DNA from 2 places in the Shimwellia blattae DSM 4481 genome. Region 2 is predicted to be linked to the other one. Evidence: predicted binding sites of a transcription regulator. Region 2 holds the regulator's gene; the other holds the start of a gene.
What was found. The regulator Fur, encoded in region 2, represses iron uptake genes when iron is present. The targets are predictions, from matches to a motif close to ATAATAATGAGAACNACTATCAA.

Region 1: a site for Fur is predicted at 1,013-1,035, ahead of sodA (superoxide dismutase [Mn]). Genes of this name have one in related genera too.

What each region holds. Positions count from the first base shown of each region.
Region 1 covers NC_017910.1:89,733-93,158, forward strand. The annotation lists gene rhaT (L-rhamnose/proton symporter RhaT) at 1-818, opposite strand, end outside; gene sodA (superoxide dismutase [Mn]) at 1,109-1,729, shown strand; gene EBL_RS00405 (helix-turn-helix transcriptional regulator) at 1,908-2,570, opposite strand; gene EBL_RS00410 (autotransporter outer membrane beta-barrel domain-containing protein) at 3,331-3,426, shown strand, end outside.
Region 2 covers NC_017910.1:2,767,998-2,771,423, reverse strand. The annotation lists gene EBL_RS13015 (beta-N-acetylhexosaminidase) at 1-1,354, shown strand, start outside; gene fur (ferric iron uptake transcriptional regulator) at 1,439-1,888, opposite strand; gene fldA (flavodoxin FldA) at 2,188-2,718, opposite strand; gene ybfE (LexA regulated protein) at 2,875-3,171, opposite strand; gene ybfF (esterase) at 3,304-3,426, opposite strand, start outside.

The DNA.
Region 1 (3,426 bases), 1.5 Mb from region 2:
AACTGCAGATACCACATTAACCCGCCCAGGGCAGAGAGCAGCACGTTGGTAATAATCAGCCCCCGGGCCTGGGAGAAATCCGCCCTGACCGAGAGCGACGGCACCCGCGCCAGGCGGATAAAGCAGTAACCCAGGTTAATGACGGCACCACCGCCCATGATCACCACATAACTTGGCAGCGCCACATACAGCGGATCCACCCCCAGCGCGGCGGCGGCTTCATGCATGGGTTTGGCGGCGTTCATGGCAAAAGACATCCCGGCGGAAAAAATACCGCACATCACCGCCAGCATAAGCCCTTTTTTGAGGTTGAACTCTTCGGCTTTGATGCCCATTTTGCGCTCTTTTAGCTGCCCGGCCCGGGTCACAATCGCCACCCCGATAAGCGCAATCAGCACCCCGAGGAGCGTCATTTGCCCGCCGGGGGTGCCCACCAGTACGCCAAACTGGCCGTTCAGAATTGGGGTCATCAGGGTGCCGACAATCAGCGTAATACCAATGGCGATACCAATCCCCATCGACATGCCGAGGTAGCGCATGGTCAGGCCATAGTTAATATTGCCAATGCCCCACATGGCGCCGAATAAAAACACCGGCAGCAGGGTCGATGCGCTAAACGAGGTGTAGTAATCCAGCAGGTTCGGTAACAGGGCGGCGCTGACGGCCCAGGGCAGAATTATCCAGGAGACTATCCCGCCAATGGACCACATGGTCTCCCATGACCATTTTTGTACTTTTTTAAACGGAGCGTAAAAGCAGGCGGCGCTGGCCGCGCCAATGAGGTGCCACAAAATACCCATCGTAATTGCGTTACTCATTCTTATATCCTCATATGTCGAATGGGTTCGGGGCCACAAACCCCGGTACGATGAGTGTAAAAATTCACCAGCAGCATAACCTTTATACCGTTGCCGCCAGGCGGGTAAGGGTGGCAAAGAGCGGAGGAATCCCCTGTCGGTATTCACAAATCTGGCGTTTTGCGGGGGGTGATAACCTTATAAAAAACGAGGCATTGATAATCATTTTCAATATCATTTAAATAATTATAATGACCAGACTGCTTACGCGGCGTTAACAACCTCTGCCGCCCGACAATCTGGAGATGATTATGAGTTATACACTGCCATCCCTGCCGTACGCTTATGACGCACTGGAGCCGCACTTCGACAAACAGACCATGGAAATCCACCACAGCAAGCACCACCAGGCGTATGTGAATAACGCTAACGCTGCGCTGGAAAGCCTGCCGGAGTTTGCCAGCCTGCCGGTTGAGGAGCTGATCACCAAACTGGATCAACTGCCTGCGGATAAAAAAACCGCGCTGCGTAACAATGCCGGTGGCCATGCGAACCACAGCCTGTTCTGGAAGGGGCTGAAAAAAGGCACCACGCTGCAGGGCGATCTGAAAGCCGCCATTGAGCGTGATTTCGGCTCTGTCGATGCCTTCAAAGCAGAGTTTGAAAAAGCCGCTGCCACCCGTTTTGGTTCCGGCTGGGCGTGGCTGGTGCTGAAAGGCGATAAGCTGGCAGTGGTCTCCACGGCTAACCAGGACAGCCCGCTGATGGGTGAAGCCATTTCTGGTGCTTCCGGCTTCCCGATTGTTGGCCTGGATGTCTGGGAGCATGCTTACTACCTGAAATTCCAGAACCGCCGCCCGGACTACATTAAAGAGTTCTGGAACGTGGTGAACTGGGATGAAGCTGCAGCCCGTTTTGCTGCTAAAAAATAATCCTGCCTGATGTAAAAAAGCGAGCATAAGCTCGCTTTTTTTCTTTGTTATATTCTTATTTATATCGGCCACCCGGCCAGGGAAATACACAGCCGTGGCGGGCCATTTTATAAAAAACCTGGTGTTGGCATCGGACAATGTGGTTCACATCAGGGAGTTGTTATTATTAATACCGTGGTCAGCTAATAGTGCGGGCATTGATATACAGGCGGTTAAGTTTATTTCCTAGGTGTTTTTCAATACGTTGCTTGCAGGCATAAACGTGGCGGATGTTTAAATCCATCGTTTCGGCGATTTGCCGGGCAGTCATACCGTTGATGAATTTCCCTAATATAATGAATTCTGTTTGTGTCATGGTGGGGCCCCGGGTGTGAAGATCAATGTAGCCGACAAAAATTTTTCTTATTTTATCACTGGTGACGGACAGCTCATCATCATGGTAGATAATGGCGGAGATCGGCCGGTGTAATTTAAACAGGAAATTCGCCAGCGGCTGCAGGTGCCTGTCGCTGATGAGTATGATCCTCAAGCCGGACTTAGATAAAAATGTTATCCACGCATCATCTGTAAAAATATGCAGATTGGTGATGGAAAAATCGATAAAAATATACCCATTAAGCATGGCATGGTTGTTGTCTGTCAGTAATCCTTCAATAATGCCACGGTTAAAATACAGGTTATCCTCAGGCCACAGGCAAAAGCAGGGGCTGGTACAGTATGCGGTCTGAGGGGACACCTCTGGCCGTACAGAACAGTGCTGTGGGCAACTGCTGCAGAACAATTTTTTCAGTTCCGTATTGAGCCCCATTTCCCGTTTTCTCCCTTCTTCCCCTGGTATCATTTTTTATCATTTCATTCGCCTTCCTGTTATGTCAACGGGTGCTAAAAGGAGCCGGAAATTATAGAAATAAGGTATAACTGGAAAAATCCGAATATGTTAAAAAATGTTGCGCAATTGGATGTCAGGTAAAATAAGTGTGAATAACGAACGTGGTGTACTGCCTGTAACTGGTAGCAGTTTGCTTCTTACCAGGAAAATAATCCTTTGTATTAGGAAGTTTGTTTTTATAAAAATGTGGCCGCTGTCATGCTGTTATCGCACAAATAGTTAAACCCTGTGTATTATCTTCAGTGGCCAAAAATCTTCCCGGATCTTAATGGTTTTTATTAAGTTTACTGCGCATTTGATCAATTAGTGCGATGGCATGACAATAATAATCCGAACAGGAAATAAATACTCCTGGTCATTCGCGTAAACAGCCTGAGATTTTTTAGTGTCTGTTTATAAATACCACGAAAAATAACGGCTATGACGTAGTGGCATTTATTATGCACCATATCTTTTCTAAGAGTATTTCATCTTAATTTACGCATTGTAAGTTAACCTTAAAAATACGTTTTTAACACTCTATTGACACTTTGTTTTTTGAATGGAACTATCAGACTGAAAAGTCAGACACACCAGACAAGCATAGAGGCACAGCGCACTGTGTAATAAATATTGCTATTCCTTGCTTCAGGAAGAGAACAGTACGTAAATAATATTTACGCGCGCTCTCTTTTACACCTCCGGGAATGGTAATGAATAAATGAGGTGGATTATGAGCAAAAATAAAATATTCGGGTTTTCAAAAGGTACGGTGGGGATCTCCGGGGCTTTGATGATTTCCGGGTTGCCATTTATAGTGGCAGCTGAT
Region 2 (3,426 bases):
GAAGGCGCGCCATATTGAGGTGATCCCGGAGATAGACGTACCGGCCCACGCCCGTGCGGCGGTTATCTCCATGGAAGCCCGTTATGATCGTCTGATGAAAGAGGGCAAAGCGCAGGAGGCCGCGGCCTACCGGCTGCTGGATCCGACCGATACCTCAAACACCACGGGCGTGCAGTTTTACGATCGCACCGGCTACCTGAACCCGTGCCTGGAATCCTCGCGCCACTTTATTGATAAAGTGATCGGCGAGATCCAGCAGATGCACAAAGAGGCCGGGCTGGCGCTGACGACCTGGCATTTCGGTGGCGACGAGGCGAAAAATATCTACCTCGGCCCGGGGTATACGGATAAGAACAAACCGGAAGCGGGTAAAGGCCAGCTGGATCTCAGCAAACAGGACAAGCCCTGGGCGAAGTCTCAGGTGTGCCAGACCATGCTGAAAGAGGGCAAAGTGGCCGATCTGGAGCACCTGCCGAGCTGGTTCGCCGTGGAGGTGAGCAAGATTGTTAATAAGCACGGTATCGAGAAGATGCAGGCCTGGCAGGACGGCCTCAAAGATGCCAAAGATGCCAGCGCCTTCGCCACGAAACGCGTTGGGGTGAACTTCTGGGATACCCTGTACTGGGGCGGGGCGGATTCGGTCAATGACTGGGCGAACAAAGGCTATGAGGTGACCATCTCTAACCCGGATTATGTCTATCTCGACTTCCCTTATGAAGTGGATCCGCAAGAGCCGGGATATTACTGGGGAACACGCTTTACCGATGAGCGCAAGCTGTTCAGCTTTGCCCCCAATAACCTGCCGCAAAATGCGGAGACCTCCGTCGATCGCGACGGTATGACCTTCGCGGCGAAGTCAGACAAACCCTGGCCGGGCGCTCACGGGATCTCCGCCCAGCTCTGGAGCGAGGTGGTGCGCACAGACGATGAGCTGGAATATCGCCTGTTCCCGCGCCTGATTGCCATGGCGGAGCGTGCCTGGCACCAGGCCGGGTGGGAGCAACCTTTCCAGGCCGGTAAAGAGTATCAGGGGGGCGTCACGCACCATGTGGATACCAAAGCGCTGCACCAGGACTGGGAGCGTTTTGCAAACCTGCTGGGGCAGCGTGAGCTGGCGAAGGTGGATAAAACCACGCTTGCATACCGCCTGCCGGTGCCAGGGGCGCAGGTGGCAGCCGGGGTGCTGGCGGCGAATGTCAGCCTGCCGGGGCTTGGTATTGAATACTCGGTAGATGGCGGAAAGCAGTGGCAGCGCTATCAGGATAATGCCCGCCCGCAGGTCAGCGGTGAGGTGATGGTGCGTACTGTCAGCCCGGACGGTAAACGTACCAGCCGGGCGACAACGGTACGCTGAGTCGCAACGAAAAACGGTGGCCTGGCCACCGTTTTTTTGTCGGTAAAAAACCGGGTATCACCCGGTTATGTTTACTGAGCGTGATTATTTAGAGTCGTCGTGAGCGTGTTCATCCTCACGGCAGTCTCCCTCAGCGCAGTGGCCATACAGATACAGACTGTGGTTGGTCAGGCGAATTCCATGACGCGCCGCAATTTCACGCTGGCGGGATTCAATGGAGTCATCACTGAATTCGATCACTTTGCCGCAATCCAGACAGATCAGATGGTCATGGTGATGCTGCTGGGTCAGCTCAAAAACCGATTTGCCACCTTCGAAGTTATGACGGGTAACAATGCCCGCGTCATCAAACTGGTTCAGCACGCGGTATACGGTGGCTAAGCCAATCTCTTCGCCCATATCGATCAGTCGTTTGTACAGCTCTTCCGCACTGACGTGATGATTAGCAGGCTCCTGTAACACTTCGAGGATTTTCAGCCGGGGAAGTGTGACTTTAAGGCCAGCCTTCTTTAACGCGTTATTATTGTCAGTCATGCGGGAGTTATCCTGTTGCTTAACGATTTAGCCCCCGGAGGGAGTTAAAAGCGGGTACGACAAAAGATGCATGGGTTTCATTATAGAACCGATGGTTATAAATGAAAACCGCGAAACATCACACAAATACAGCCTTCAGAAAACGAATGTCAGTATTGCTTCACAAGAAAAAAACATTCATTAAAGCGACCGTCATTGTACCGCGTTCTGATATAAAGTTAAAAACTTGTAGCAATTCTTGTTATCGGGCAAAACAATCAGGCGGCACTGGCGGGTGGGTGCCAGCGCCGCGCTACCACTCAGGCGTTGATAATATCGCTCAGGTGCATCTCTTCAGAAACCTGCTTAACCCAGGCTTCAACGCGCTGCTGGGTCAGCTCTGGCTGGCGGTCTTCATCGATAGCCAGGCCCACGAAGTGGTTATCATCCACCAGACCTTTAGAGGCTTCAAAGTGGTAGCCTTCTGTTGACCAGTGGCCGACGATAGTCGCCCCGCGTGGCTCGATAATATCGCGCAGGGTGCCCAGCGCATCGCAGAAATATTCTGCGTAATCTTCCTGGTCGCCACAACCAAACAGCGCTACCAGTTTGCCGGTAAAATCAACATCTTCCAGGGTAGGGAAGAAATCATCCCAGTCACACTGCGCTTCACCGTAGTACCAGGTCGGGATACCGAGCAGCAGAATATCGAACGCTTCCAGATCTTCTTTGCTGCTTTTAGCAATGTCATGCACCTCAGCCACATCTTTACCGAGCTGCTTCTGAATCATTTTTGCGATATTTTCGGTGTTGCCAGTGTCGCTGCCGAAGAAAATGCCTGCGATCGCCATGAGTAAGATAACCTCTTGAATCTTAAAATAGGGTGGCTGCTTGATGCCATGGATTGGTCAATGATAGCAGAACAGCTCCTGCAGCGGAAACTGCTATCACCGCCTTGTGCACAGACTGCAACATGGGGCGGATAACGGGGAACGACGGGTTCTCTGTTACCGGGAGGGCGTCTTGCGTAACGTGTCGCTGAGTAAGTCCATCAGCATGGTTTCGATCAGTTCGCTGCGGCTGATACTGCGTGCCTCTGCCAGCTGGTTCAGTGCATCCACGGCGTCACTATTGAGTTTTAACTCCACACGCTTAAGCCCGCGGCTTTTATCGCGTTTGAGCTGGTTCCGTTTATTTATGCGTAACTGTTCGTCACGGGATAACGGATTGGTTTTCGGTCGACCCGGGCGACGTTCGTCTGCGAACAGATCGAGTGTCGTCCGGTCCGTTTGTTCTTTTGCCATGATAAAGAATATTGCCAGGGGAAACAGGCGACGGAGCATTAAGCCCGGGCGTATTAATCAGCGCGCCATCATACAACAGGGAGCAGGGCGCGCCAACGCGTAAGGCTAATCTGAAAATCAGTCGGCGAGTTTTTAGGCGGATTCCTGCCCGGCGGCGAGAAACTGGCGGATCACCCGCAGCACCGCGTCGGGTTTTTCAGCATGAACCCAGTGGCCTGTACCGGCTATCACGTGGGCCTGAGCCTGGGGGAACTG